DNA from 3 places in the Nocardioides sp. BE266 genome. Region 3 is predicted to be linked to each of the others. Evidence: riboswitches for the same ligand, from Rfam matches in the RefSeq annotation. Region 3 holds a riboswitch; each other region holds the start of a gene.
What was found. Region 3 has a riboswitch for cobalamin ahead of J2X46_RS21990 ((2Fe-2S) ferredoxin domain-containing protein). Riboswitches for the same ligand answer to the same signal wherever they lie in the genome.

Region 1 (9,320 bases), on a different contig from region 3:
GAGCTGCGGACCTCAAGCTCGTGCGCGGCTGGCTCGACGAGGAGCGGCCGCCGGCGATGCTGCACCGCGCGGCCCCGTGGGGAGCGGTGCCGATCTCCGGGATGCCGGTGGCGCTGTCGCCGGCGGAGCGGACGGCGTACGAAGCGGAGTGGGGCGAGTTCTGCCGGGAGATGGACATCGCCCGGCGCGGTCGCAACGTCGCGAAGGGGCGGGCCGCGCTCCTGCGCTTCCGGCAGAAGGCCGGGCTCATTCGCGTCGACTCGACGGTCGCCTGGATCGCCCAGCAGGTCGAGGCGGAGCGACAGGTGGCGTGCTCGGTCGAGTTCGTCGCCACGGCCGCGGACCCGATCGCCGACCGGCTGCGCGACTCCGGCATCGAGGTCGCCACGATCTACGGCCGCGATCGGTTCGACCCGGAGGCCGAGCGGCTCAAGTTCCAGACCGGGCAGGCGAAGGTCTGCGTCTTCACCACCGTCGCCTCGATCAGCCTGCACGCCGGCGAGACCCTCGCCGACGGACGCACCGCGAGCACCGAGCCGCGGGTCGGTGTCTTCCACCAGGCCCGCTTCTCCGGCATCGCCGGGCGTCAGGTCACCGGCCGCACGCACCGCGACCACCAGGTCTCGCCGTGGCACATCGCCTATGCCGAGGGCACCGTCGAGGAGCAGGTCGGCAAGGTGATGGTCGAGCGGATCGCCGCGGCCTCCGACACCGTGGGCAGCGACACCTCCGGCCTCACCGACCTCGCCGAGCTGCTGGGTGCAGACTGGCTGCCGGTGACGACCCTGACCGAGGACGGCACCTGACCACAGCCGCCAAAAAGGTGGACCAGTAGCGACAGCAGGACCCTGAGCCCCCACACTGGTGCACAGGCACGCACGCACCCGTGGAGGACACATGTCGAGCTCCGAGTACTTCCCGCACGAGGACGCCACGTCCGCGCCGGGCTTCGCGCCGGACGCATCGGCCGAGAGCCCCCGCGCCGTACCGACTCCCGCTGCCCAGGCAGACGCGTCCGCGGCACGCACGCTCGAGCTCGCTGCGATGACGGCCGACCAGCTCGTCGCCGACGCGCGGGCGGAGGCCGAGTCGCTGGTGAACGAGGCGCGGGCGTCGGCCGACGAGGCCGCGCAGGCCAGCCGCACCGAGTCGGACCGGGTCGCGGCGGAGCTGGCCAACGCCAGGTCGGAGCATGCTGCCGGCCTCGAGAGCGAACGTACGACGGCCCTGTCGGGGCTCGCCGACGAGAAGGCCGCCCTCGAGGCCGAGGTCGCGTCGCTCCGGCAGATGGCGACCGAGCAGCGCGACCAGATGCGACGACTCCTCACCGAGCAGCTCGCCTCCATCGACGAGACGCACCTCGAGCCGCAGGAGCGCCCCGCCGAGTGAGCGAGGCCGGCCTCAGGCCGGAGCGATGTTCTGGTTGTGCCGGAACAGGTTGCCGGGGTCGTACTTCGTCTTGGCCTGCTGGAGCCGCTCGTAGTTCCCCTTGTAGTTCACGCGGATCCGCTCCTGGTCGTCGTCGGCCATGAAGTTGATGTAGCCGCCCTCGTCGGAGTGGGGCGCGATCGCGGCGTAGTAGTCGCGCACCCACGCGGTGTTCTGCTCGTCGTCCGCTGCGTCCGGCCACATGCCCGCGATGACGGTCGCGAAGCTGGCGTCGCGGTAGGCGAAGGCCGTCGCGTCCGACTCGACCCGTTGGCAGGCGCCGTTGATCGGGTAGATGTGCATCGTCGACGTCATCGCCGGCACCTTCGCCCCGTGCTCGACGTGTGCGTCGATCGCCTCGTCGGTCAGCTCCGTGGCGAAGCTGGCCTTCCAGTAGTGCCTCAGGCCCGCCGGCAGGAGGTCGTCGAAGGCCATGTTGAGCGCCGGGTAGGGCATCGGGCCGACCATCTCGGCCACCGTCGGCGCCAGGTCACGGAGGGGCTTGAGCACCTGCTCGCCCTTGTCCAGGTCGCCCGCCCAGCACGCCACGAACAGCGCGAGCGTCGTGCCGTGCCGCTCCTCCGGGATGAACGGCAGGGGCGGCGCGATCTGGTAGGCCGGGAAGCCGCCGAACTGCTCCGGCGCGTCCGCGATGAACTCTCGGTAGAAGCGGAAGAGGTCGCCGGCCCGATCGAGCTCGAAGAACATCGGCCCTCCGTAGATGTCCTTCACCGGACTCAACCGGAACTCGAAGGAGGTCACCACCCCGAAGTTCCCGCCGCCGCCGCGGATCGCCCAGAACAGGTCCGCGTCGTCCTTCTCGCTCGCGAGGTGGAAGGTGCCGTCGGCCGTGACCACGTCGGCCGCGAGCAGGTTGTCCAGCGACAACCCGAGGCCGCGCGAGAGGTAGCCGATGCCGCCACCGAGGGTGAGTCCGCCGACGCCCGTGGTCGAGATGATGCCGCCCGTCACGGCAAGCCCAAAGGGGTACGTCGCCGCGTTCAGGTCGCCCCAGGTCGCGCCGCCGCCGACCCGGGCCGTGCGGGTCGTCGGGTCGACGCGCACGCCGCGCATCGCCGACAGGTCGACGACCACGGCCCCGTCCGCCGTACCGAAGCCGGGGACGCTGTGGGCGCCTCCGCGGACGGCGACCGTCAGGCCGTTGTCGGCCGCGAAGCGTACGGCGCCCATGACGTCGCCGGCGTTGGCCGCCTGTACGACGACAGCCGGCCGCTTGTCGATCATGCCGTTGCGCACTGCCCGAGCGGCGTCGTAGTCGGGGTCGGACGGTCCGGTGACCGTTCCCCTGGTCTGGGAGCGCAGCGTCTCCACGTCGATGCTCATTGATGACCCTCCTCGGGCTCGGACGGTGTCGGTCCGGGCGACAGGGGGCGTCGAGGAGCAGGTGCTGGGCGGGGCGTCACGAGCGCCGCGGTACGCGGCATTGGGTGGGGCCGACGTTAGTCCCGGGCGTCGGGCGCTCCCAGTTCCCAAAGAGGTCAATTGTCTGCGCCGTCGAGGCCCTCGGTTTGAGTGCGCGGGCGATCTTCGCAATGGTGGAGGGGACACATTCGCCATACGGGAGGAGAGCCATGCTTGCTCTCACCGAGAACGTGACCGAGATCGTCAACAAGCTCGCGGAGGAAGTGCCGGAGATGTCCGGCGTCCGCATCGCGACCGAGCCCGACGGGCAGTCGCTGTCCGTCAGTCCCGCCGACCACGCGGCCGCCGGCGACGAGGTGATCGAGCAGGACGGTGCGACCGTCTGGGTCGACGCCAACGCTGCCGAGGTCCTCGACGGCATGGTGCTGGACGGGGGCGTGGACGAGGACGGCAACATCCAGTTCGCGCTGGGTCAGCAGGCCTGACGTACTGCTCCAGGAGCCCCGGATCCCGTTGTGGGTCCGGGGCTCCTTGGTTTCGACACGCTCGCTTCGCTCGCTGCTCAACCGGCGAGGTGGCGGAGAGGTCGCGGAGGTGGCTGGCGGTAACGTCGCCACGTGCCCGAACCGTCCTTCGAGGTGCGGCTGGTGCAGGCCGACGACGTCGCGGCCCTGCACGCGCTGGTCGTGGCCAACCGTGAGCACCTGGCTCCGTGGGAGCCGCTTCGAGACGAGTCGTTCTTCACGCTCGAGCACCAGGCGGGTGTCGTCGCGGGGCAGGTCGAGCGCCACGCGCTCGGCCAGGAGCACCCCTTCGTGATCACGCTCGACGGCCACCTCGTCGGCCGGATGACCCTCTCCAACGTCGCCCGCGGTCCTTTCCAGAGCGCCAACCTCGGCTACTGGATCGACGCCGGCCACCAGGGTCGCGGACTCGCGACCCGGGCGCTCGAGCGCGTGGTCGAGGTGGCGCGCGACGACCTCGGCCTCCACCGGATCGAGGCCGGCACGCTGGTCCACAACGTCGGCTCGCAGACCGTGCTGCGCCGCTGCGGGTTCGAGGAGTACGGCATGGCGCCGGCGTACCTCAAGCTCGCTGGCCGCTGGCAGGACCACCTGCTGTTCCAGCGCATCCTCCACGAGTGAGGGGTGCGCGGGCTCCTTGGTTTCGACACGCTCGCTGGCGCTCGCTGCTCAACCGGCGGAGTGAGGGGTCAGGTGCGGGGGCGGTTGGACTTGTAGAGCCAGGACTCGGCGCCCTCCCGCGCTAGCGCCCAGCCGACGAGGATGACGGCTGCCTGCTTCAGGCTGGCCTTCTCGACCTGGTCGGCGATGTCGGCCAAGGTTCCCTTCAGCACGAGCTCGTCGGGCTGGGTGGCGCGGTGGACCACGACGGCGGGGCAGTCGGCGCCGTACTCACTCACCAGTGACTCCGCGAGCTCGCGGGTCCTCGTGATCGCGAGATGGAGGACCAGCGTCGCCCTCGTGGCGGCGAAGGCCGCGAGCGATTCCGTCGATGGCATCGCGGTGGATCGGGCCTGCGTGCGCGTCAGTACGACGGACTGCGCGACGAGCGGGACGGTGAGCTCCCGGCCGACGGCGGCGGCAGCGGCGGCGTACGCCGGGACTCCCGGGCACACGTCCCACGGGACGCCGGCGGCGTCGAGTCGTGCGGTCTGCTCGGCAAGGGCGGAGTAGAGCGACGGGTCGCCGGAGGTGAGGCGGACGACCTCGAGTCCGTCGGCCGATGCGTCGACCATCACCGCGGTGATCTGGTCGAGGTCGAGCTTCTGGGTGTCGACCTGGCGGGCGTCGGGGCAGTGGGAGAGGACCTCTGCGTCGAGGTAGGTCCCCGGGTAGAGCACGACGTCGGCGGCCGCGAGCAACGTTGCGGCGCGCAGGGTGATCAGGTCGGCCGCGCCCGGGCCGGCGCCGACGAAGTGGACGGTCACTCCGACTCCACGAAGCGCGGCGTCCAGACCTGGCCGGCGGTGGTCACCGTGGTCGAGGAGGCACCGACGATCAGCAGGCACTTCATGTCGATCGTGTCGGCCTCGAGCTCGGCGAGCGTCGTGACGGTCAGCGACTCCTCGGCCCGCCCGACATCGCGGCCGACCACGACGACCGTGTCAGGGCTGCGATGCTCGAGGAAGAGCTTCTGCAGGTCGGCGACGTGGCTGGTGCGGCTGCGCGAGGCGGGGTTGTAGACCGCGAGCACCAGATCGGCCTCGGCGATCGCGCGCAGGCGCTTCTCGATCACCGACCATGGCTTGAGCCGGTCGCTCAGCGACACGACCGCGAAGTCCGCGCCGACCGGAGCGCCGGCCTTGGCGGCGACGGCCTGGACGGCGCTGACGCCGGGCAGCACCTCGATGGGTACGTCGGGGTGGTCGGCCGCGGCCTCGAACACCGCACTCGCCATCCCGAAGACTCCGGCATCTCCGCCGGACACGACGGCCACCTTCTCGCCCTGCGCGGCCAGCTCCAGCGCGAGGCGGGCGCGGTCGACCTCGACGGTGTTGCCGGACGCGTGGCGGGTGAGGCCTTCACGCTGGGGGACGCGGGCGACGTACGGCCCGTAGCCGATGACGTGGTCGACGTCGGCGAGTGCCTCGGAGGCTTCGGGGGTGAGCCACTTGTCTGGACCCGGGCCGAGGCCGATGACTCGCAGTGGGTGGATGGGTCTCGATGCGCCCGCTCGTTCCTCGCGGGCTACTCGACCAACGAGAGAATCGCGGCGGCCTTGCGGGTCGGACGCGACGCTGTCGCCGGGGACGACGATCAACGAGAAGTAGGGGACCGTGGCTGGGTCCACGTCGACGACCGGCATCCAGCGCTCGGCGGGCATGGAGGCGCGCTCGACGTAGAGCGCGTGCTCGAGGCGACCCGCCTGGCGGAGGGCGTCGACGACGCCGGGGAAGCGGCGGCCGAGCTTCATGATGATCGCGCCGTCGGTGTCGGCGAGGCGGCGGGCGAGCTCGGGGACCGGGAGGGTGCCGGGGAGCACGGTGAGCACGTCGGTCTGGCGCACGAGCGGCGAGGCGAGGACGGCGGTGGCGGCGGCGAAGGCGGGCACGCCCGGGACGACCTGGGTCTCGAAGCGGTCGGCCAGCCGGTCGTGGAGGTACATGAACGACCCGAAGAACAGCGGGTCGCCCTCGGCCAGCACCACGACCATCCGGCCTTCGGAGAGATGAAGAGCCAGGCGCGAGGCGCAGGACTCGTAGAACTCCGCCATCGCGCCGGCGTACCCGCCCGGGTGCGCGGTCTCGCCGGTGGTGACGGGGTAGCGGAGCTCTTCCTCGATCGCCGTCGGCGGGATGAGCGAGGCGGCGATCGTGCGGGCGTTCGAGGTCTTGCCGACGCCGGCGTGGAAGGCGATCACGTCGGCCGACTCGATGAGGCGCGCGGCCTTGAGGGTGATCAGCTCGGGGTCGCCGGGGCCGAGCCCGACGCCGTACAGCCGGCCGGTCACTCCCGCTCCTGGGCGAGCGCGTTGAGCGCGGAGGCGGTCATCGCCGAGCCGCCGCGGCGGCCGCGGACGGTGAGGTACGGGATGTCGAGGTCGACCTCTTCGAGCGCCTGCTTGGACTCGGCGGCACCGATGAAGCCGACCGGGCAGCCGACGATCGCGGCCGGTCGGGGGGCGCCGTCGAGCAGCATCTCGAGCAGGTGGAAGAGCGCGGTCGGAGCGTTGCCGATCGCGACGACCGAGCCCTCGAGCCGGTCCTCGAGGAGCGAGAACGCTGCCGCCGACCGGGTCGTGCCCATCAGCATCGCGAGGTCGGGCGTGCGCGGGTCGTGCAGCGCACAGAGCACCTCGTTGTCCCGCGGGAGCCGCTTGCGGGTGACGCCGCTGGCGACCATGTGGGCGTCGGTGATGATCGGTGCGCCGGCCTCGAGCGCCCCTCGCGCCGCGCTGACGAGGCGCGGGTGGATGACGAGGTCGTCGGTGAGGTCGACCTGCCCGGTGCCGTGGACCATGCGCACGGCCACGCGCTCGGCGTCGGCTGGCAGGTGGTCGAAGCGGGCCTCGCGACGGATGGTCGCGAACGACTCGTCGTAGATCGCGGCGCCGTCGGCGACGTAGTCGAAGCGTCGGGTCGGACGGGACAGCAGGCTCATCACGGCTCCTCGGGGTTCTCGCCCCTGGTCGGCAGGTACGCCGCGCGGACAGTGTCTGGCTTGTTTCCAGTCTGGAAACTGACAGTGGCGGAACCGCCCCGGACTCGCACCGGGTTCCTGCGTCGCGTGACGGGGGCAGCCTAGGGCACGCGTCAGTCCGGGATCGACGCCGTGAGACGGAAGCCGGACCACAGCCGACCGCCGACCCCGTCGAGGACCTCGTCCGCGAGATCGACGAGCGCGTCCGGATCGCCTGCGACTGCGGCGTGCAGCCCGTCGTGGAGACGCGAGGCGTACGTCGTACCGCGGGCGGCGTCGAGCGCCTCCACCTCGCGGACCAGCCACTTGCCCGTGCCTGACCACCAGCCTCCGCAGGCGAGCAGGAGCTCGGCTGTACCTCGCCACACGTCGATCGCAACGGCATCGACGACACCCGCCGAACCTCCGCCGGCGAGGTCGTCGAGCTGGTCGGTCAGCGAGTAGCGCTGGAAGGTCAGCTCCTCCGCGCTGAGGGGGTCGGGGCCGGCGGCCACCGCCGCTGCGCACTCCGCCCGGAGCGCGGTGCCGCCGTCGCCGGGCACGAGCGGGACGCCGGTCGACACCAGGCGCGCCATCGTCGGTCGTCGACGTGCCCGGTCCTTGGCGACGAAGTGACGGATCGACGACTCGGTGTGCACGAACAGCTCCACCGGCCAGCCTTCGTGCACGAGCGACTCGCGATAGGTCTCGGTCTCGTCGAGCAGGACGGTGATGTCGAGGTCGGACGTCTCCGTCGCGTTGCCGAGCACCACGGACCCGCCCAGCCACGCCTGCCGCGCTTCGGGGAAACGCTCGGCGATCAGCGAGCGGGCGGCGGTCTCGGCGTCGGGTCGGGTCACGGGGCCAGTCTCCATCGGGCGGTACGGTGCGGACGCCATGGACCCCGTCGACCGCACCGTCAAGCGGTTGGAGCGAGCCCAGCTCCTCCGCAGTGCGGTGCCCCTCATCGCAGCCGGCCTCGGCGTGGCCGGGCTCTATGCCTACCTCGCCGCGTCCAGCGGGCTCGGTGCGTTCTGGATCGGGCCGCCGCTCGCGCTCGCTGGCAGTGCCCTCGCGACGATCGGCTACCGCGGCCGGCTGCGCGAGATCCGCAGCCCGTCGCCGTCGACCGGACGGCACTATCCGTGGCTGTTCCTCGGGTGGGTCTGCGTCGTTGCCGGTGCGCTGGTCCCGCCCTACGCGCTCGCCTGAGGGTCGGCGGTTCCTGGGACGGCGCAGCGGGCGGGCCGCTAGCGTCGGCGCTCGATCACAGGGGGACGGATGGACGGACCGCTCAAGCGGACGATTGCGATGCTGCTTGCAGGCGGCGCCGCGCTCTTCGCCGTGGGGCTCGCGGTGCTGCTTCGGGAGTGGCTCGAGTCGGGCACCTACACGGTGGATTTCATGAGCGACGGGACGCCTCCTCCCGAGGTCGATGACTACCAGGTGGGCCTACCTGTCGTGTTCGTCCTCGGATGTGTCATGGCTCTGGGTGGCGTGATGTCGGCGCTGACGGGTGCCGTGGCGGCGGGCGTGTGGCTCGGGAGCCAGCGCCGGGACGACCAGGGCTGAGGGGTTTCGAGGCTCGCTTCGCTCGCACCTCAACCAGCGGTGGTCGCTCGCGCCTCGGCGACTACTCGACCACCTGCAGGAGTGACTTCCACGGGGTGACGACGAGGTGCTCGGCGAGGCCGTCGAGGAAGCCGCGGTCGAGGACTCCGTCGGGGACCTCGAGGTGGGTGATGCCCTCCGCCACGTCGCCGTACGACGGCGGGGTGCTCGCGGCGGGTAGGTGCGGGTTGGCGTCGTGCGACGCGGGCGGGACGGGGAGCTCGTCGACGTGCCAGGCGGTGTCGCGGACCTGCTGGAAGGCGCGGGCGAGACCGGTGAGTCGGGCGGCTGCCTCGTGCAGCGGGACGACCGGACCCCAGTGGGTGCTGCCGATCCGCAGCTGGACCGTCTCCGCGTCGAGGGCGACGAGGCCGAGGTCGCACGAGCGATCGACGAGGTCGCCGCGCCCGTCGTCGAGGACGAGGAGGAAGCGGCCCGGGAGCTTCGCGAGCGACGGGGTCGCGCAGATGCGCTCGTCGAGCTCGGCGGTCACCGGGCGGAGGTCGGCGCGGCCGCCGTGGAGGCCGGTCAGCGGCGAGACGAGGATGTTGCGGACCAGCTCGTGGTCGGGGTGGGGGAGCAGACCGGTCGCGCGGATCGCCTCGACGACCTCGGCTGGCACGGCTCCGTCGACGAGAGGCAGGGCGCGGACCTGGAGGTTGGCCCGCTTGGTGAGGTGGACCCGGCCGTCGCCGTGCTGCTCCGCGACATCGACCAACGAGAGAAGCGTGGTGCGCGAGACGTGGCCACCGGGGA
Region 2 (9,320 bases), on a different contig from region 3:
TCGCCCGGTCTAGACAACTTGTTAGGGTCGTTGCGAGTCACATTGGTCACATCACCAACCAACGCTCGCAGCACGGGGGACTGGGCGGCACCTGCCGTCGTGGGGTCCTCGGCGAGCGGGAAGGAAGTCATGCACCATCGCATTCGACCCATCCGATCGGCCGCGGTCGCACTCTCGACCGTGGCGCTCGGAGCCGGCGTACTCGCTGCGCCTCCGGCGTCCGCCGAGCCGACGCCCGCCCTCCGCGCGGCGAAGGCCGCGGGAGGCACCGACAGCACGCCGTCGACGATCGCAGCGGAATGGATCGCCGGTGAGCTCAGCAACGGCCTCATCGTCGGCAAGTCCGGACCGGACTTCGGCCTCACCATCGACACCGGGATGGCGCTCTCGACCGTCACCAGCCAGGGCGGCACCGTGACCGCCATCAACAACTCCCTCGAGCCGCGCATCGCCGAGTACGTCGGTGACGGCACGAAGGAGTCCTACGCCGGTCCGCTGGCCAAGGCTGCGACGTTCGCCCGCACGGCGAAGAAGAACCCGATCAGCTACGGCGGGATCAACCTAATCGCCCGCCTCGAGGAGCGGACGGCCAACGTGCCGGCCGACCCGGCTGCCGAGCCGCAGGCCGCGGCGATCGCCGGCCGGATCTTCGACAAGTCCGAGTCGGGCAACAACGCCAACGTGGTCGGTCAGTCCTACGCCGTCCGCGCACTGACGCTCTCCGGCTCGACCGAGGCCGGCGCCGCCCGCGACTTCCTGCTCAAGCAGCAGTGCGCCTCGGGCTACTTCCGCGCAGGCTTCGACAAGGCCGACGTGCCGAGCCAGTCGTGCACGGAGGGCGTCGCCGGCAGCGAGGCCGACCCGGACGCCACCGCCCTCGCGGTGATCAACCTCATCGAGTCGGGCGACAAGAGCCCGGCGGTGGTGGGGGCGCTGGCCAAGGCCGGCACCTGGCTCGCCGACCGGCAGCGCGGGAGCGGCGCGATCCGTGCCGCGGCGCCGATCAGCCAGATCAACACCAACTCGACGGCCATCGGTGGCTACGCGCTGGGCCTGCTGAAGAACCGCGACGCCGCCCTCAAGGCCGCGCTCTGGGTGCGCAAGAACCAGCCGGTCGACAAGTACAAGTGCCGCACGGCGCTGACCAGGGACACCGGTGCGGTGGCCTACCGCAAGGACCGCGTCAAGGCGTCCAACGTCACCGGCATTCCCGCCGAGGCGCGTGACGAGTGGCGTCGTGCGACGGCCCAGGCGATCCTCGGCCTGCAGTTCGCCCCGGCGAGCAAGGACAAGCTCAAGATCGTCTCGGTGCGCAAGCAGGCTCGCGCCGGCGAGCGGGTCCAGTTCCGCGTGTACGGCCTGGCTCCGAGCGAGAGCGCCTGCATGCAGGTCAAGGGTGACTTCCTGCGCGTGAAGGGCAAGAAGTCCGGCGACAAGATCGTCCGCAAGCTCCAGCTCCCCGCCGGCAACCAGCGGCGCGTCGGGCTCGTGAAGACCTCGGACGACGAGGCACGTACGTCGCTCCGGGTCCGCAACTGACCCACCAGCACCACCTGATGCACCCTGCTTCGGCCCGGCGTCCCGAGACGCCGGGCCGAAGTGCGTCCCGGAGCGCGCCGGGGTTACGCTTCGCACGCCGCACCCGCCCGGGTCGGCACCACACACGCCCGAGCTGGGGAAAGCCGGTCCGACACCGGCGCTGACCCGCAACCGTGGGCACGGGAGCGATCCCGTGCGAGCCGGAACACCCGCCTCGACGCGTCTTGATCACCATCGCTGTCGAGGAATGCAGCGGGTAGACGGTCCCGACCGGCGCCCTCGCTGTCGCAGCGAGGGAAGGGACCATGAAGCTCCTCTCCGGACTGGCCGCCGTCGCGCTGGCCGCCACCACTCTCACGCAGCCGGCATACGCCGCGCCGCTCCCGACCAGCCCGACCGCCGACCGCGCGGTCCAGGCCGGCGCCACCTGGCTGAGCGGCCAGCTCACCAACGGCCTGGTCTTCAACGACCAGTTCGGCGGCTTCAACGACTACGGCCTCTCCGCCGACTTCGCCTTCGCGCTGAAGGCCGTGGGCAAGGACGCCACCGCGTCGAGCATCGTCGACGCCATCGAGCCGGTCTCTGACTCGTGGGCGACCGGTGGCACCTTCGCGCCCAACCGTGTGTACGCCGGCAGCCTCGCCAAGCTGGTCAGCGTGGCGCAGGCGACGGGCAAGGACGCCACTGACTTCAACGGCACCGACCAGGTGACGCGCCTGGAGGACCTGGTCTCCTCCTCCGCGCCGCTGGTCGGCCGCCTCGAGGACGCGGGCGTCGACACCAACGACCCCTTCGACTCCGACTTCGTCAACGTGATCGGCCAGTCGTTCGCCGCGCGGGCGCTGACCACCGCGGCCTCAACGCGCGCCGCCGATGCGACGACCTTCCTGCTCGACCAGCAGTGCGACGCCGGGTTCTTCCGCGCCCAGCTCAACGGCGACAAGGCCGACACGCAGCAGGGCTGCACGAGCGCCGACACCGGCAGCGTCGACACGACCGCACTCGCCGTCATCAACATCCTGGACACCCCCGGCGCCTCCCGGACCGCGCGCGGCGCGGCCGCGCTCGCCGCGGACTGGCTGAAGGGCCAGCAGGCCGCCGATGGCTCGTTCAGCGCGGGTGCGTCCGAGGGCTACAACGCCAACACGACCGGCCTCGCCGGCTGGGCCCTGTCCCGCGCGGGTGAGTCGGCAGCGGCGGCGAAGGCGGCCACCTGGCTGCGAGCGGTGCAGATCGCCGACCTTGCCGCGTGCGCGACGAAGCTCGCGGCCGACAACGGTGGCGTGGCCTACAAGCCGAGCATCCTCGCCGCCGCCCGCACCAGCGGCATCGCCGCGGCCGCGCGCGACCAGTACCGCCGGGCCACTGCCCAGGCGCTCCCGGCCCTGGCCAGTGCTCCGGCCGCGAACGGCACGCTCGGACTCTCCGCCCCGGCCTCCGCGGTCGAGCGGAGCACCGTCACGGTCAACGTCACCGGCCTCGGCCAGGGCGAGGCGGCCTGCGTCACCCTTGGCTCCGTGGCAAAGCCCGTCACCGGCACCGGCAGCACCGTGCCGGTGTCCTTCGACCTGCCGGCCGGTGTCGGCGCGCGTACCTTCACGCTCACCACCCTGTCCGGTGCGTCGTCTGCCACCACCGCGGCCACGGCCACCCCGCCGACCGTCGGCAAGCTCGCCGCGGCCAGGGTGGAGAAGGTCACGAGGAACCGCTTCACCCTCTCGGTCGCGTGCGAGTCGAACGTCGCCTGCGCGGGAACGCTCAAGGTCCGCTCGGCCGGCAAGGTCAAGCTCGCCAACGGCAAGAAGCGCGAGCTGCTGCTGGCCAAGAAGGCCTACACCGTGACGCCCGGTACGACCGCCGACGTCACGCTGAAGCTCACCAAGGCCGCCCGTTCGGCCTTGGGCACGATGCGCCTGCGCGTCGTCGCCGTCCAGCGGACGTCGGGCGCCGAGCCGGCCAGCACGAAGTTCTGGCTGAAGCGCGCGTGATCTCGACCCAGGCTCGCGCACACCGGATGCTGCGCCCCCTCACCCTCCTGGCCGCTGGTCTGGTGGGCGGGGGAGCGACTCTGTCCCTCTCGCTGGGGCTCGCACCGACGGCCTACGTCGCGTCTGCGGGTGCGGCTACCTGCACCTCGTCGGGAGGTGTCAGCGTCGTCGTCGACTACCGCGAGCTCGGCGGGAGCACCGTGACGACGTGCGCGCCGGATGGTGGCGGCAAGAGCGCGGCGGCGGTCTTCGCCTCGGTGGGCGTCAGGATCAGCTACGCCACCCGCCAGCCGGGCTTCGTGTGCCGCGTCAACGACGTACCTGCCAACGACCCGTGCGTGAACGCCTCGCCCGCCAACGCCTACTGGGGCCTCTGGTGGTCCGATGGCTCGTCGGGCTCGTGGACCTACGCGTCCTCCGGCGTGGGCGGCCAGACCGTCCCCGCCGGAGGTTCGGTGGGCTGGGCGTGGCAGCAGGACCGTGGCGGCTCTCCCGCCGCACCGTCCGTCGCCCCACCGGTCGCGCCGGCCTCGCCGAGCCCGACGTCCTCGCCCACGTCGTCGCCCACCTCGTCCCCGACCTCGTCGCCGACGAACCCGGGCTCGGGCTCGGGTGGGTCCGGAGGGTCCGGCGGCACGGGTGGCGGCAAGGGCGGCGGCAGCTCGCCGACCTCGTCACCGAGCCCGTCGACCTCGCCCTCCGGGACGCCCAGCAGCACCCCCTCCGAGTCGCCCCTGGCCAGTGAGTCTCCCAGCGACTCACCGTCCAGCAAGCCCTCGAAGAAGCCCACCAAGGGCAGTGAGTCTCCCAGCGACTCAGCGTCCAGCGACCCCTCGGACGAGCCGTCCGTTGCCCTTGAGTCTCCCAGCGACTCAACGCCCAGTGCGTCCTCCGAGGCAGGCGGGCCGGAGGCCGACGAGCCGACCCGTATCCCGGCGGCGGTCACCTGGGGCATCGTCGGACTGGTCGCCCTCGCCGGGGTGGCGAGCGCGGTGGTGGCGCGCCGGCGACGGGGATCCTCGGCGCCGTGACCGGATCGGCGTCGTCCGTGTGGGGACTGCCGCGTGACCTGCACCCGATCGCCTGGTGGACCTGGGCGATCGGGCTGGCCACGGCAGCCTCGCTGACCACCAACCCGCTGCTGCTGCTCCTGATCATGGGCTCCGCGACGGTGGTGGTCATGGCACGACGCTCGGGCCACCCGTTCGGTCGCTCGTTCCGGCTCTACGCCCTGCTCGCGGCGGTCACGATCGTCGCCCGGGTCGTCTTCCGCATCCTCTTCGGCGGCCAAGCGGTCGGCCACGTGCTGCTCGACCTCCCGGAGGTCCCGCTGCCGGACTGGGCGGCCGGGATCCGGCTGCTCGGCCCCGTCACCAGCGAGGCGCTCCTCGCCGGGTTGTACGACGGCCTCCGGCTCGCCGCGATCATCCTCTGCGTCGGGGCGGCCAACTCGCTCGCCAACCCCAAGCGGCTGCTCGCCTCGGTCCCGCCCGCGCTCTACGAGATCGGCACCGCGATGGTCGTCGCCGTGACGATCTTCCCGCAGCTCGCCGACAGCGCCCGCCGGGTGCGGGCCGCGCAGGCCCTCCGCGGGGGTACGACGACCGGCGTGGGCCGGCTCCGGCGCTTCCTCGTGCCCGTCCTCGAGGACGCCCTCGAGCGGTCGCTCGCCCTGGCGGCCGGCATGGACACCCGCGGCTACGGACGTTCCGGTGGCGCCACCCTGCGCGAGCGATGGACCACCGGGTCGCTGCTGCTACTCGCCCTCACCGGCATCTGCGTCGGCACCTACGCCTGGCTCGACCCGACCGCGCCGCGTCTCCTCGCGATGCCGATGCTCGGGGCGGGTGTCGTCGCGGCAGTCGTCGGCCTGAGCAGCGCAGGCCGACGGGTCCAGCGCACCCGCTACCGCCCCGACTCGTGGCGCACCCCCGAGCTCGTCACCGTCGGCGTCGGGCTCGCGGTCGCCGTCCTCGGCTGGTGGTTCGGTCGCAGCCAGGTGGCCGTCGCCTACCCGGCCGTCGACGTGACGCCGTACCTCTCCCCGCTCGCCCTCGCCGTCGGTCTGCTCGGCCTCGTCCCGGGCGTGGCGACGCCGGTGCCGTCGACGGCGCTGGTCCGTGAGGTGGCCGCATGATCGAGCTGCGCGGGATCGGGTTTCGCTACGACCGGCACGAGGTGCTGCGCGACGTCGACCTGACCCTCGAGGAGGGCGAGCTGGTGCTCGTCTCCGGGCGGACGGGCGTCGGCAAGTCCACGCTGCTGGGCGTGGTCACCGGTCTGGTGCCGCGCTTCACCGGCGGCGAGCTCACCGGCGACGTGCTGCTCGACGGCACCAGCATCGTCGAGCAGCCGCCGCGGGAGCGCGCCCACCTCGTCGGCTACGTCGGCCAGGACCCGCTGGCGGGATTCGTGACCGACACGGTCGAGGAGGAGCTCGCCTACGGCATGGAGCAGCTCGGCATCGCGCCCGAGACGATGCGCCGCCGCGTCGAGGAGACGCTCGACCTGCTCGGCATCGCCGACCTGAGGGCGCGCGACCTGCGCACCCTGTCCGGTGGGCAGCAGCAGCGAGTGGCGATCGGCGCGGTCCTCACCACGCACCCGCGGGTGCTGGTGCTCGACGAGCCGACCTCGGCGCTCGACCCGACCGCCGCCGAGGACGTTCTCGCCACGATCACCCGCCTGGTCCACGACCTCGGCCTCACGGTCCTGCTGGCCGAGCACCGGCTCGAGCGCGTGGTGCCCTTCGCCGACCGGATCTGCCTGGTCACCGGCGACGGCGGCATCCGCGTCGACCGTCCCGCGGTCGTGCTGGCCGACTCGCCGGTGGCCCCGCCGCTCGTCGAGCTCGGCCGCCTCGCCGGCTGGGAGCCGCTGCCGCTCACCGTGCGCGACGCGCGTCGGCACGCCAGGTCGCTCCCCGCCCTGACCGCGCCGGAGCAGATCGCCACTGACCCGGGGGACGCCGTCCTCGAGGGCCGCGGCCTCACCGTCGTCCACGGCGCGACCGTCGCGGTGCGCGAGGTCGACCTGACCCTGCGCGCGGGCGCCGTGACCGTGCTGATGGGCCGCAACGGCTCGGGCAAGTCCAGCCTGATCTGGGCCCTCCAGGGGTCCGGGAAGCGTCGCGGCGGCACGCTGAACATCGCCGGCGACGATCCGGCATCCCTGTCCGCGGCCCAGCGTCGTACGCACGTCGGGCTCGTGCCGCAGACCGCTGCCGACCTGCTCTACCTCGAGACCGTCGCCGAGGAGTGCGCCGCGGCCGACAGCGGCGCCGACGTCGCCCCGGGCACCTGCCGCGGCCTGCTCGACCGACTGGCTCCCGGGATCGGCGCCGACGGCCACCCGCGCGACCTGTCCGAGGGTCAGCGGCTCGCGCTCGCGCTGGCGATCGTGCTGACCGCGCGACCGCCGGTGGTGCTGCTCGACGAGCCGACCCGCGGCCTCGACTACGCCGGCAAGGCCGAGCTGGCCCGGATCGTCGCCGACCTCGCGTCGGACGGTCGGGCAGTGCTGCTGGCGACCCACGACGTCGAGTTCGCCGCCCACGTCGCCGACGAGGTCGTGGTGATGGCCGAGGGCGAGGTCGTCTCCCGCGGCACGCCGCGCCGCGTGCTCGCCGAGTCGCCGTCGTTCGCGCCGCAGGTCACCAAGGTCCTCGGACCGCCCTGGCTCGTCGTCGAGGAAGTCGCGGCCGCGCTGGTCGGGGCCGAGCGATGAGCCGCCCGGTCGCCCTCCCGATCGGCCCCCGCACCGCCGTCGTACTCACTCTGGCGTCCGCCGCCGGGCTGATGATGCTGTGCTGGCCGTTGCTGCTCGACGCCCAGCCCGGGCAGCGCGTCGAGCCGCCCTTCATGTTCCTCGCGCTCCTGCCGCTCGTGATGGTGGTCGTGCTCGCCGAGATGGGGGAGGGCGGCATGGACTCGCGCGTCCTCGCCGTCCTGGGCGTGCTCTCGGCGATCAACGCGGTGCTGCGCGGGCTCGGCGCCGGTACGGCCGGCATCGAGCTGGTCTTCTTCCTGCTGGTGCTGGGCGGTCGCGTGTTCGGCGCGGGCTTCGGCTTCGCCCTGGGCTGTACGTCGCTCTTCGCCTCGGCGCTGCTCACGGCGGGTGTGGGCCCGTGGTTGCCGTTCCAGATGATCTGCTCGGCCTGGGTCGGGATGGGTGCCGGGCTGCTCCCGCGCCGCGTCGGTGGCCGGGCCGAGATCGCGATGCTCGCCGCCTACGCGGTGGTGGCGTCGTACCTCTACGGGCTCCTGATGAACCTCAGCTCGTGGCCGTTCACGCTCGGCATCGTGGTGCCCGGGCACGAGGGGTCGCTGGCCTACGTCGCCGGCGCGCCGGTGCTGGAGAACGCCCACCGCTTCCTCGTCTACTCGCTGCTCACCTCCACCGGCGGCTGGGACACCGGGCGGGCGATCACCACGGCCGTGGCGGTCGTGGTCCTCGGCCCGGCGATCCTGACCACGCTGCGCCGCGCCGCCCGCCGCGCCGTCGTACGACCCGGTACGACGGTCCCGGCGGCCTCGACGGCACGATCCGCCACCTGACCGCCGACGACACGTCACCCGGAGGTCGCCCTCCGGCCAGCCCGGCCGACGAACCTCAGGGGACGTGGAGACCTCTCGGCGGGTGCTGCTCAAGGGTGGCCTGGTCGCCGCCGGCGTGACGTTCCTTCCCGGCATGACCGGGCCGCCCCTCGACTTCCGGCCCAGCGCGGCTGCCGGGACACCGCGCGAGAACCCCTTCGCGCTGGGGGTCGCGAGCGGCGATCCGTCGCCCGACGGCTTCGTGCTCTGGACGCGGCTGGCGCAGCTCCCGCTCGCCGACGACGGCCAGGGCGGGATGGGCGACGCGGTGCGCCAGGTCGAGTGGCAGGTGGCCACCGACCGACGGTTCCGCCGCGTCGTGCGCCGCGGGGTCGTGTCCACCGGACCGGAGATCGGGCACTCGGTGCACCTCGAGCCGTCGGGCCTCGAGCCGGACCGCGAGTACTGGTACCGCTTCCGGGTCGGTCGGCACCTCTCGCCCGTCGGCCGCACAAGTACGGCGCCCAGCCCGGCCGTCGTACCTGCTGCGCTCTCCGTGGCCTTCGCGTCGTGCGCGCAGTGGGAGCACGGGTACTTCACGGCCTACCGCCGGATGGCCGAGGACCAGCCCGACCTGGTGCTGCACCTCGGCGACTACCTCTACGAGTACGACCCCGGCTTTGAGCCGGCGAAGAGCGGCAACGTCCGTGAGCACCGTGGGCCGGAGACGGCGACGCTGGCCGACTACCGGCGACGGCACGCGCAGTACAAGACCGACGAGGACCTCCAGCTCCTCCACCGCACCGCGCCGTGGGTGGCGGTGTTCGACGACCACGAGGTGACCGACAACTGGGCCGGTGACCGGCCGGGGTCGTCGACCGTCGGCGGCCCGTTCGACCAGCGCCGCGGAGCCGCGCTCCGGGCGTACTGGGAGAACATGCCGTTGCGACGCTCGGCCTTCCCGCAGGGCACCGGCATGACGGCGAACCGGCGCTTCGGCTGGGGTCAGCTCGCGACCTTCCACGTGCTCGACACCCGGCAGCACCGCGACCCGCAGGCGTGCGGGCCCGACGCGATGGGCACGTGCGACGAGACGTGGGTTCCGGAGCGGTCGATCCTCGGTGCGCCGCAGGAGGCGTGGCTGGACGCCGGGCTGCGGGAGTCGGCCGCGACCTGGGACGTGCTCGGGCAGCAGGTGCCGTTCGGCCGGCTCGAGCTCAGCCCGGTCGAGATCGGGCGGCTGTCGATGGACAGCTGG
Region 3 (9,320 bases):
CCTGCTGGTCGCGTACGTCCTCGCCCGCCGCCCGTGCCACACGCCCCCCGGTTGAGCAGCGAGCGCCAGTCGCTCCCCCGCTGGTTGAGCAGCGAGCGCCAGCGAGCGTGTCGAAACCAAGGGCCTGTCGGTGGGTGAGGTGCGGCTCGTGCTGATGACGGCACGTGGGCCCGAAGCCGATTGCGGTCGTGGTGACGTACACAGCGCGTCACAGATACCGCGCTCGTGCGTAGCCGGTCTCGACCACCCACCGTGCACGCCAGCGGTCAGTCGTCGAGTGCGTCCCGGTCGTCGCGGGCCAGGACCCAGGCCGGCGGACCGAGACGACTGCCGCCCGGAAAGGTCAGCGAGACGACCACGATGCCTCCGTGGTCGTCCTCGAAGAGGTCGATGGTGAGCTGGCACCCTGGATCCGGTCCATCGCCAGGGCCGGCACCGCTGACCGTGAGCACGACCCGGGTAGGGGCGTCAGCGACACCGGCGGGGATCGTCGTGGGGAGGCCGCAGGTGGTGGGCGGTGGTGGTCCGCTGGTGATCGAGACGACCGGTTGTCCGAGGTCGTTGGCGACGGGGCGAACCGCGTAGGCCACGACGGGGTCGCGCACGCGCCAACGCCAGTCGGGCGCGGCGGCCGCGTGGGTCCCGTCGGCCGTCCCGGCCGACTTGCCGTCGACGTAGAGCCGCACCTCGGGTGCGAGGCGCGGGCTGGCCGAGCCGGAGACGAGGAAGCGCAGGAAGGCCCACGCCTGGGCGCGTGCGGCGGAGTCGGCAGGGCAGTTCCACGACGGGGTCGCCGTCGCCATGACGACCACCACCTCGTCGAGCCGGACCGTGTCGCCGGACGGTGGCACCGACCCCAGCACCTGCCCGGCCGGATCACACTGGGGCACCGGGTCGACCCGCGACGAGATGCCGGCGCGGCCCAGCTCGCTCACAGCCTCGGCGGAGGTGAGGCCCAGGAGAGCAGGCACCGTCGCGGACGTCCGCTCGACCTTCTCGCGGTCGGGCGGTCCGGTCAGGATCGCGACCGCGAAGGCCGCCGCGACGCCGGCGACGAGCACGACGACGGCGAGCAAGGGGCCGCGGGACCGCCGACCGAGCACCTCCTCCCGCAGAGCGGGTACGACGACCTGGTCGGGGTCGGCGGAGCGCAGGATGCGGCGTCGCTGGTCCTCGATGACGCGGTCGACCACCGCCGCGGCGCGGTCCGCCGGCACGCCGAGCTCGGTCGCCATCTCGACGAGTCTCCGGTGGCGCGCATCCCGGTAGTCCTGGAGGTCCATCTACCGCCCCTGGTCCTTCAGGAGGTGCAGCAGCCACTGCTCGTCCCCGGTGTGGATGAGGGCGTAGCGGCGTGACCCCGAGCGGCCGTGGAGGGTGAAGACGAGGCGCCGGTCGTTGCGGTCGTGCTCCTCCCAGGTGCCGTCGTCGGCGATGGACTTGTGCTCGTCCTCGTAGTCGACGTGTTCGAGCTCGTGGTCGTCGACGGCCACCGCGAGGCGGTCGTGTGCGGGATCGTCGGGCAGGCCCTTGGGGACCGCCCAGCTCCGCAGCACGCCGTCCTCCTCGAGCCGCAGGTCGAAGTGCGGTCGGGGCTTGCGGTGGTCGTGCAGCACGAAGCGTGGCTTCACGCCGCCATCGTGCCCCATCGCGAAGTCGGTGATGCGGGCCCTTCGCCGGTAGATTCACGCAGTGCCCGACACCCGCCCCCGCCGTACGTTCGCCGTCATCAGCCACCCCGACGCGGGCAAGTCGACCCTCACCGAGGCGCTTGCGCTGCACGCGCGGGTGATCACCGAGGCCGGAGCCGTCCACGGCAAGGGCGACCGCCGCGCCACCGTGTCGGACTGGATGGCGATGGAGAAGGCGCGCGGCATCTCGATCACCTCGGCCGCGCTGCAGTTCGTCTACCGCGACCACGTGATCAACCTCGTCGACACCCCCGGCCACAGTGACTTCTCCGAGGACACCTACCGGGTGCTCTCCGCCGTCGACTCCGCGGTCATGCTGGTCGACGCCGGAAAGGGCCTGGAGCCGCAGACCCTCAAGCTGTTCAAGGTCTGCGCGCTCCGCGGCATCCCGGTGATCACGGTGATCAACAAGTGGGACCGCCCCGGCCTGTCGGCGCTCGAGCTGATGGACCTGATCCAGGAGAAGATCAAGCTCCGCCCCACTCCCCTCACCTGGCCGGTCGGCGAGGCGGGCGACTTCCGCGGCGTGATCGACCGCCGTACGGGCGAGTTCGTGAAGTACACCCGCACCGCCGGCGGCGCGACGCGCGCACCCGAGAAGCGGATGGCGCCCGACGAGGTCGAGGAGACCGACGCCCACCAGTGGAAGGTCGCGGAGGAGGAGCACGAGCTGCTCACCCTCGACGAGGCCGACCACGACCAGGCCCGCTTCCTCGCCGGCGAGACCACCCCGGTGATGTTCGCGTCGGCCCTGCAGAACTTCGGCGTCGCGCAGCTGCTCGACCTGCTCCTCGACATCGCCCCGGACCCCAGCCCCACCGCGGGCGTCGACGGGACCGTGCGCGAGGTGGACGACGACTTCAGCGCGTTCGTCTTCAAGGTGCAGTCCGGCATGAACAACGCCCACCGCGACCGCCTCGCCTACGCCCGCGTCGTGTCCGGCACCTTCGAGCGCGGCATGGTCGTCACCCACGCCACGACGGGCCGCCCCTTCACCACGAAGTTCGCCCAGTCGGTCTTCGGCCGCGACACGACCGTGATCGAGACCGCCGAGCCGGGCGACGTGATCGGCTTCGTCAACGCCCAGGCGCTGCGGGTCGGTGACACGGTGTACGTCGGCGACGCCATCGAGTACCCACCGGTCCCGAGCTTCGCGCCCGAGCACTTCGTGACCGCGAGCGCCGGCGACATCGGTCGCTACAAGCAGTTCCGCCGCGGGATCGAGCAGCTCGACCAGGAGGGCGTGGTGCAGGTGTTGCGCTCCGACCTGCGCGGCGACCAGAACCCGGTCCTCGCCGCCGTCGGCCCCATGCAGTTCGAGGTCGTCGAGGACCGGATGACCAACGAGTTCAACTCGCCCATCCGCTTCTCCCGGCTCGACTACCAGGTCGCCCGCCGCACCGACGCCGCCGGCGCCGCCGCCCTCGCCGGCAAGCGCGGTGTCGAGGTCCTCCAGCGCAGCGACGGCACGCACCTCGCGCTGTTCGTCGACCAGTGGCGTGCCCAGGTCACCGCGCGCGACAACCCCGAGATCATGCTCGAGGCGCTGCCCGCCGGCGGCGCCTGACCACGCTGCCTCAGACGCTGGATCAGACGCTGGGTAACTCGGTGGCGCGCTCGGGCAGGTCGGGCCGCGTCGCGTAGTCGCTGGCCTGCGACACCCACCACGCCTCGACTGTCGTCAGCCCCGTCGGCGGGTCCAGCGTGCCCGCGCAGATCGACCACCGCTCCGGTGCGTCGTCGGCTCGCCAGAACAACGACGACCCGCACCGGCGGCAGGAGCCGTACGCCGCGCCGTCGACGGCGTACCAGGCCAGGTCGCCACCGGGGTCGGTGAGCGAGAGGTCGGCCAGCGCGGCGGACGTCGCCGCCATGTGGTGCCCGGTGAACCGGCGACACCGCTCGCAGTGGCAGTTGACCACCGGCCGCAGCGGCCCGGTGACGGCGTACGCCACGGCACCGCACAGGCAGCGGCCGCGAGCCGGAGGGGCATCTGACGACATGGCGCGATCCTGCTACGCCGGGGCCCGTATCGTCGACGACGTGAACACGCGCGTGGTCCCGGCCGTCGACCTCGGCCACCAGTACGCCGACGACCTCCCCGAGCTGGCCCTCCCCTGGCAGGCCGCCGAGGTGCCCGAGCCGCGCCCGCTCGTGCTCAACGACGCCCTCGCGAGCGACCTCGGCCTGGACCCCGACTGGCTGCGCACCGCCGACGGCGTCGGGCTGCTGACCGGCACCCGCGTCCCCGAGGGCGCGACCCCGGTGGCCCAGGCCTACGCCGGCCACCAGTTCGGCGGCTACTCGCCGCGCCTCGGAGACGGCCGCGCGCTGCTGCTCGGCGAGCTCGGCGACGGTGAAGGGCGCCTGCGCGACCTGCACCTCAAGGGCTCGGGCCGTACGCCGTTCTCCCGGGGCGGTGACGGCTACGCCGCCGTGGGCCCGATGCTGCGCGAGTACGTAATCAGCGAGGCGATGCACGCCCTCGGCATCCCCACGACCAGGTCGCTGGCTGTCGTCGCGACCGGCCGCGAGGTGCACCGCGAGGTCGTGCTGCCCGGCGCCGTCCTCGCGCGGGTCGCGAGCAGCCACCTGCGGGTCGGGACCTTCCAGTACGCCCGCGCCACCGACGACCTCGACCTGCTCCGCCGGCTCGCCGACCACGCCATCGCGCGGCACCATCCCGAGGCGGCCGACGCCGAGCAGCCCCACCTCGCCCTCTTCGAGGCCGTGGTGGCAGCCCAGGCGTCGCTGGTCGCCCAGTGGATGCTCGTCGGCTTCGTCCACGGCGTGATGAACACCGACAACATGACCATCTCGGGCGAGACCATCGACTACGGCCCGTGCGCCTTCATCGACGCCTTCGACCCGGCGACCGTCTTCAGCTCGATCGACACCGGCGGCCGCTACGCCTACGGCAACCAGCCGGTCGTCGCGGAGTGGAACCTCGCCCGCTTCGCCGAGGCGCTCCTCCCCCTCCTCGCCGACGAGCAGGACGACGCGGTGGCCCTCGCCGTGGCCTCGCTCGAGAAGTTCCGCGACCTCTACTCCGACGCGTGGAAGGCGGGCATGCACGCGAAGCTCGGCCTGCCCGAGGGCCTGGCCGACGCCGTCACCTCGGCGCTCGTGGCCGACCTCGTCACGCTCATGCGCGACAACCACGTCGACCACACGTCGTTCTTCCGCGGCCTCGGTGACGCGGCCCGCGGTGACGCCGCACCCGCGCGTGGGCTCGTGCTCGACCTGGCGGCGTACGACGCCTGGGCGGAGCGCTGGCTGGCGCTCTCCCCCGACGCGGCGGCGATGGACCGGGTCAACCCGGCCTACGTCCCTCGCAACCACCTCGTCGAGGAGGCGCTGGCGGCCGGCACCGACGGCGACCTCGCGCCGCTGAACCAGCTCCTCGACGTCCTCTCGCAGCCGTACGACGTCCGCCCGGGGCAGGAGCGCTTCGCCGAGCCCGCGCCGGAGTCCTTCGGCACCGGCTACCAGACCTTCTGCGGCACGTGAGCGACACCGACCTCGACGTCGCCGTCCGCGCGGCGCGTGCGGGAGCGGCCGTGCTGCAGCGGATGTACGGCTCCGAGCTCACCCGACAGGCCAAGTCGGCCACCGACTTCGCGACCGCCGCCGACGTCGAGGCCGAGCAGGCGATCCTCGACGTGATCCGTGCCGCCCGCCCCGACGACGCCTTCGTCGGCGAGGAGCTGGGCGAGGTGAGCGGTGCGCGGGACCGCACCTGGCTGGTCGATCCGCTGTGCGGCACCCTCAACTTCGCCGCCTTCACTCCCCTGTTCTCGGTCAACGTCGCCCTGGTCGTCGGCGGCTCGACGAGTGTCGCGGCGGTCGCCCACCCGCCGAGCGGCGAGGTCTACTGGGCCGACGACGGTGCCTTCGGCGTCCTGGGCCGTGAGCACGCTGCGCCCGCCAACCGACTGGTGAACATCAACGCCGACGGTCCGCTCGACCGCCCGTTCGTCGGTGCCCAGCTCGCCGCCGACCCCGATTTCCGGGCGACGTTCGCGCCGCGGGTGGAGTCCACCACGCTCGCACTCGCCTGGGTGGCGGCCGGGCGGCGACTGGCGTACGTCACCGACGGTCGCCTCGAGGGCAGCCTGCACTTCACGCCGGGCATCGCCCTGTGCGAGGCAGCGCCCGGCGTCGTGGTCAGCGACTTCGACGGAGCACCCGTCCACACCGGCCCCGGTCTCGTCGCCGCCGCGGATGCCGAGACCCACGCGACCCTCCTGCAGCTCGTCGCCCGGCACCGCCCGTAGACTCCCCGCGAGACGCAGACCGGGAAGTCGGTGCAAGCCCGACACGGTCCTCGCCACTGTGACTGGGGAGCTGCGCCCGACGACGCCACTGGACCGTCAGGTCCGGGAAGGCCGGGAACAGCGCTCGACCCAGGAGTCAGGAGACCGCCTGCGTCCCATGCACACCTGACGATTCCACGAGAGATGGAGCGCTGCACGAATGGACGCACCCCTGCCCACGGGCGACCGCCCGACCGTCACGGTCTGCCGCGGCTGCTGCTGCGGCACCACGAAGAAGCGACCCGGCGTCGACCACGCCGCCCGGCTCGACGCCCTGCGCACGATGCTCGGCGACCGCGCGACGCTGCGGGTCACCGACTGCCTCGGACCCTGCGAACGCTCCGACGTCGTCGTGGTCAGCCCGTCGCGGGAGGCCCGACGCTCGGGCGCCCGCCCCGTCTGGCTCGGCCGGCTCAACGGACGGCACGAAACCTCGGCGATCGCCGACTGGGTCGGTGCCGGAGGGCCGGGCGTCGCAGACCTCCCCGAGAGCCTGCGCCGGTCCCCGTTCCGTCCCACGCCGGATGCGGTGGTCCTGTGAGCCGCGCAGGCGCCTCCCCCGTCCCGGCCGGACGTCGCGGTGCCGGCCACATCCTGCTCGTCGGCTACGGGACGCACCCCGACTACGACCCGGCCTGGACCCGCCGGCTGCACGACGGGGCGTGACCGGTCAGGCCTCGAAGACGCACTCCCCGTCGATCCAGGTCGAGCGGACCCGCGCCGCGCCGATCTCGTCGGGCGTCACTAACGGGTCGGCGTCGAGCACGACGAGGTCGGCCACCGCGCCGACGGCGATCGTGCCGGCGTCGTCGCGGTGGTTCACCCAGGCCGAGCCGCTGGTGTAGGCCGCGAACGCCACCTCGATCGGGAGGCCCTGCTCGGGCAGGAACGGCTCGGTGCCCGCAACCCCCGTGTCGCCGTACGACGTCCGGTGCACGGCGGTGTGGATCGCAGCCAACGGGTCGGGAGTGCTCACCGGCCAGTCGCTGCCGGCGACCAGGCGTGTGCCGGCGGCGTGGAGGTCGCCGAACGGGTACTGCCGCCCCGCCCGCTCCGGCCCGAGGAACGGGATCGTCAGCTCGGTCATCTGGTCGTCGTTGCAGGCCCACAGCGCCTGGATGTTCGCGGCGACGCCGAGCCGCGCGAAGCGGGCGACGTCGTCGGGGTGCACCAGCTGCAGGTGCGCGACGTGGTGCCGCCGCGCGGGGTCGGTGCCCTCGAGCGCGTCGAGCGCCTCGCGCACGCCACGGTCGCCCAGCCCGTGGAAGTGCACCTGGAAGCTCTCCCCGTCCAGCCGGGAGACGTACGACGGCAGCCGGGCCGGGTCGACGAAGGAGATGCCCGAGTTGCCGGTCGCGTGCCCGCACCGGTCGAGGTAGGGCTCGACGAGCGCAGCCGTCCCGTTCTCGGCCACGCCGTCCTGCATGATCTTCACGGCCGTCGCGGCGAACCGGCCGCGGGAGAAGTCCCCGCGCTTGGCGACCAGGTCGGCCACCTGCTCGATCCCACGGTCACGCTCCCACCAGAGCGCACCGACCACGGTCGCGGTCAGGTCGCCGCTCGCAGCCGCCCGGGCATAGGTCGGCCCGGCGTCGCGCATGCCGGAGTAGGCACCGACGATCGCGTCCTGCCAGCTGGTGATCCCGAGGGAGTGGAGGTACCGCTGGCCCTCGAGGAAACCGGCGTACATCTGCGCGTCGTCGGCCTCCGGGAGCACGCCGGAGAGCAGGTCCATCGCACCCTCGTGGAGCATCCCGGACGGCGTCCCGTCGGCGTCGCGCTCGATGCGCCCGTGGGCGGGATCCGGAGTCGCCGCGGTGATGCCCGCGAGCGCCAGGGCGCGGCTGTTGGCCCACATGCCGTGGTGGTCGCGGTTGACCAGCGCGACCGGCCGGTCCGCCACCACCGCGTCGAGCTCGGCCGCGGTCGGCAGGCCGCCGGGGAAGGCCGCCATCGCCCAGCCGCCACCCTGGATCCAGTCCAGCTGCGGGTGCGCGGCGGCGTACTCCCTGATGTGCGCGAGGTAGGCCGCGGCGTCGACCGGGAGTCCGCTGAGGTCGCAGGCCAGCCGCTCGAGCCCGCCCTGGATGGGGTGCACGTGCGCGTCGGTGAAGCCGGGCAGCAGCAGCGCTCCCCCGACGTCCACGACCCCCGCCCCCGCCGGCGCGACGTCCTCGCCAACGGCCACCACCCGGCCGCCTGAGACGACGACGTCGCCGACCGCGCCGAGGTAGGAGTGCCCGTCGAAGACCGTCGCGTTGCGGAAGACCGTGCTCACGGCCGCCATCCTCCACCCCCCGACGCGTGCGGGGCAGCAGCCCGATACGTTCGTGAGCCATGTCGACCATCTCGGGTACGAACGAGGAACGCGGCCTCGCCCGCCTCGCCCAGCGCAGCGCAGCGTGGACCGAGAAGTGGTTCCCCGACGCCTACGTCTTCGCCCTCGCGGGCGTCGTGCTGGTGTCGGTGGCCGCGATGGTCAACGGCTCCAGCCCGGTGCTGGTGGCCGAGACCTTCGGCGGCGGCTTCTGGGACCTGGCCCAGTTCACGCTCCAGATGGCGATGGTCGTGCTCACGGGGTACGTCGTCGCGACCTCGCCGCCGGTCGCGAAGGTGATCGAGCGGATCGCGCTCTACCCGTCCAGCCCGCGCGGCGCGGTGGCCTTCGTCGCCCTGCTGTCGTGCCTCGTGTCGATGCTCAACTGGGGCCTCAGCCTCGTCTTCAGCGGCCTGCTCGCGCGCGCCATCGCACGCCGCCCCGACCTGCGCACCGACTACCGAGCGCTCGGTGCCGCGGCGTACCTCGGCCTCGGTGCCGTCTGGGCGCTCGGCCTCTCGTCGTCGGCCGCCCAGCTCCAGGCGACGCCCGCGTCGCTGCCGCCGGAGCTGCTCGAGATCACCGGCGTGCTCGACTTCGGCACGACGATCCTCACCTGGCAGTCGCTCGTCATGGCCGCGATCCTGATCGCGCTCAGCGTCGTCATCGCGTGGGCGTCGGCGCCGCAGGGCAAGGCGATCAGGACCGCCGAGGACATGGGCGTCGACCTCTCCGACGACGTCGCGCCGATGGCCGAGCGCACCCGTCCCGGCGAGTGGCTGGAGTACTCCCGCGTGCTGCCTGTCCTGGTCGGCCTGCTCACCCTCGGCTGGCTCGTCCAGCAGTTCGCGACCTTGCCGTTCCTCAGCGTGATCAGCAGCCTCAACGGCTACCTCATGGTCTTCCTGATCCTCGGCCTCGTCCTCCACGGCACCCCGCGCGGCTTCCTCAACGCGGTCGCCAAGGCCGTCCCGACCACCGCCGGCGTGCTCGTGC

Region 1: another riboswitch for cobalamin. It lies ahead of J2X46_RS04470 (precorrin-8X methylmutase); the one in region 3 lies ahead of J2X46_RS21990 ((2Fe-2S) ferredoxin domain-containing protein).
Region 2: another riboswitch for cobalamin. It lies ahead of J2X46_RS21765 (hypothetical protein); the one in region 3 lies ahead of J2X46_RS21990 ((2Fe-2S) ferredoxin domain-containing protein).

What each region holds. Positions count from the first base shown of each region.
Region 1 covers NZ_JAURTI010000002.1:29,640-38,959, forward strand. Annotated here, with positions in the region: gene J2X46_RS04435 (hypothetical protein) at 1-806, shown strand, start outside; gene J2X46_RS04440 (hypothetical protein) at 898-1,389, shown strand; gene J2X46_RS04445 (FAD-binding oxidoreductase) at 1,402-2,772, opposite strand; gene J2X46_RS04450 (Fe-S cluster assembly protein HesB) at 3,021-3,296, shown strand; gene J2X46_RS04455 (GNAT family protein) at 3,429-3,956, shown strand; gene J2X46_RS04460 (SAM-dependent methyltransferase) at 4,025-4,762, opposite strand; gene J2X46_RS04465 (precorrin-2 C(20)-methyltransferase) at 4,759-6,285, opposite strand; gene J2X46_RS04470 (precorrin-8X methylmutase) at 6,282-6,935, opposite strand; cobalamin riboswitch at 6,964-7,094, opposite strand; gene J2X46_RS04475 (nucleotidyltransferase domain-containing protein) at 7,088-7,813, opposite strand; gene J2X46_RS04480 (hypothetical protein) at 7,851-8,165, shown strand; gene J2X46_RS04485 (hypothetical protein) at 8,235-8,525, shown strand; gene J2X46_RS04490 (nitrite reductase) at 8,587-9,320, opposite strand, start outside.
Region 2 covers NZ_JAURTI010000009.1:134,627-143,946, forward strand. Annotated here, with positions in the region: gene J2X46_RS21760 (terpene cyclase/mutase family protein) at 181-1,539, shown strand; cobalamin riboswitch at 1,632-1,771, shown strand; gene J2X46_RS21765 (hypothetical protein) at 1,845-3,527, shown strand; gene J2X46_RS21770 (hypothetical protein) at 3,554-4,558, shown strand; gene J2X46_RS21775 (energy-coupling factor transporter transmembrane component T) at 4,555-5,664, shown strand; gene J2X46_RS21780 (ATP-binding cassette domain-containing protein) at 5,661-7,253, shown strand; gene J2X46_RS21785 (ECF transporter S component) at 7,250-8,083, shown strand; gene J2X46_RS21790 (alkaline phosphatase D family protein) at 8,148-9,320, shown strand, end outside.
Region 3 covers NZ_JAURTI010000010.1:29,777-39,096, forward strand. Annotated here, with positions in the region: gene J2X46_RS21955 (DUF4386 family protein) at 1-55, shown strand, start outside; gene J2X46_RS21960 (PASTA domain-containing protein) at 267-1,283, opposite strand; gene J2X46_RS21965 (DNA polymerase ligase N-terminal domain-containing protein) at 1,284-1,631, opposite strand; gene J2X46_RS21970 (peptide chain release factor 3) at 1,693-3,258, shown strand; gene J2X46_RS21975 (GFA family protein) at 3,281-3,694, opposite strand; gene J2X46_RS21980 (protein adenylyltransferase SelO family protein) at 3,735-5,201, shown strand; gene J2X46_RS21985 (inositol monophosphatase family protein) at 5,198-5,968, shown strand; cobalamin riboswitch at 5,987-6,115, shown strand; gene J2X46_RS21990 ((2Fe-2S) ferredoxin domain-containing protein) at 6,168-6,548, shown strand; gene J2X46_RS21995 (hypothetical protein) at 6,545-6,673, shown strand; gene J2X46_RS22000 (amidohydrolase) at 6,678-8,285, opposite strand; gene J2X46_RS22005 (TIGR00366 family protein) at 8,345-9,320, shown strand, end outside.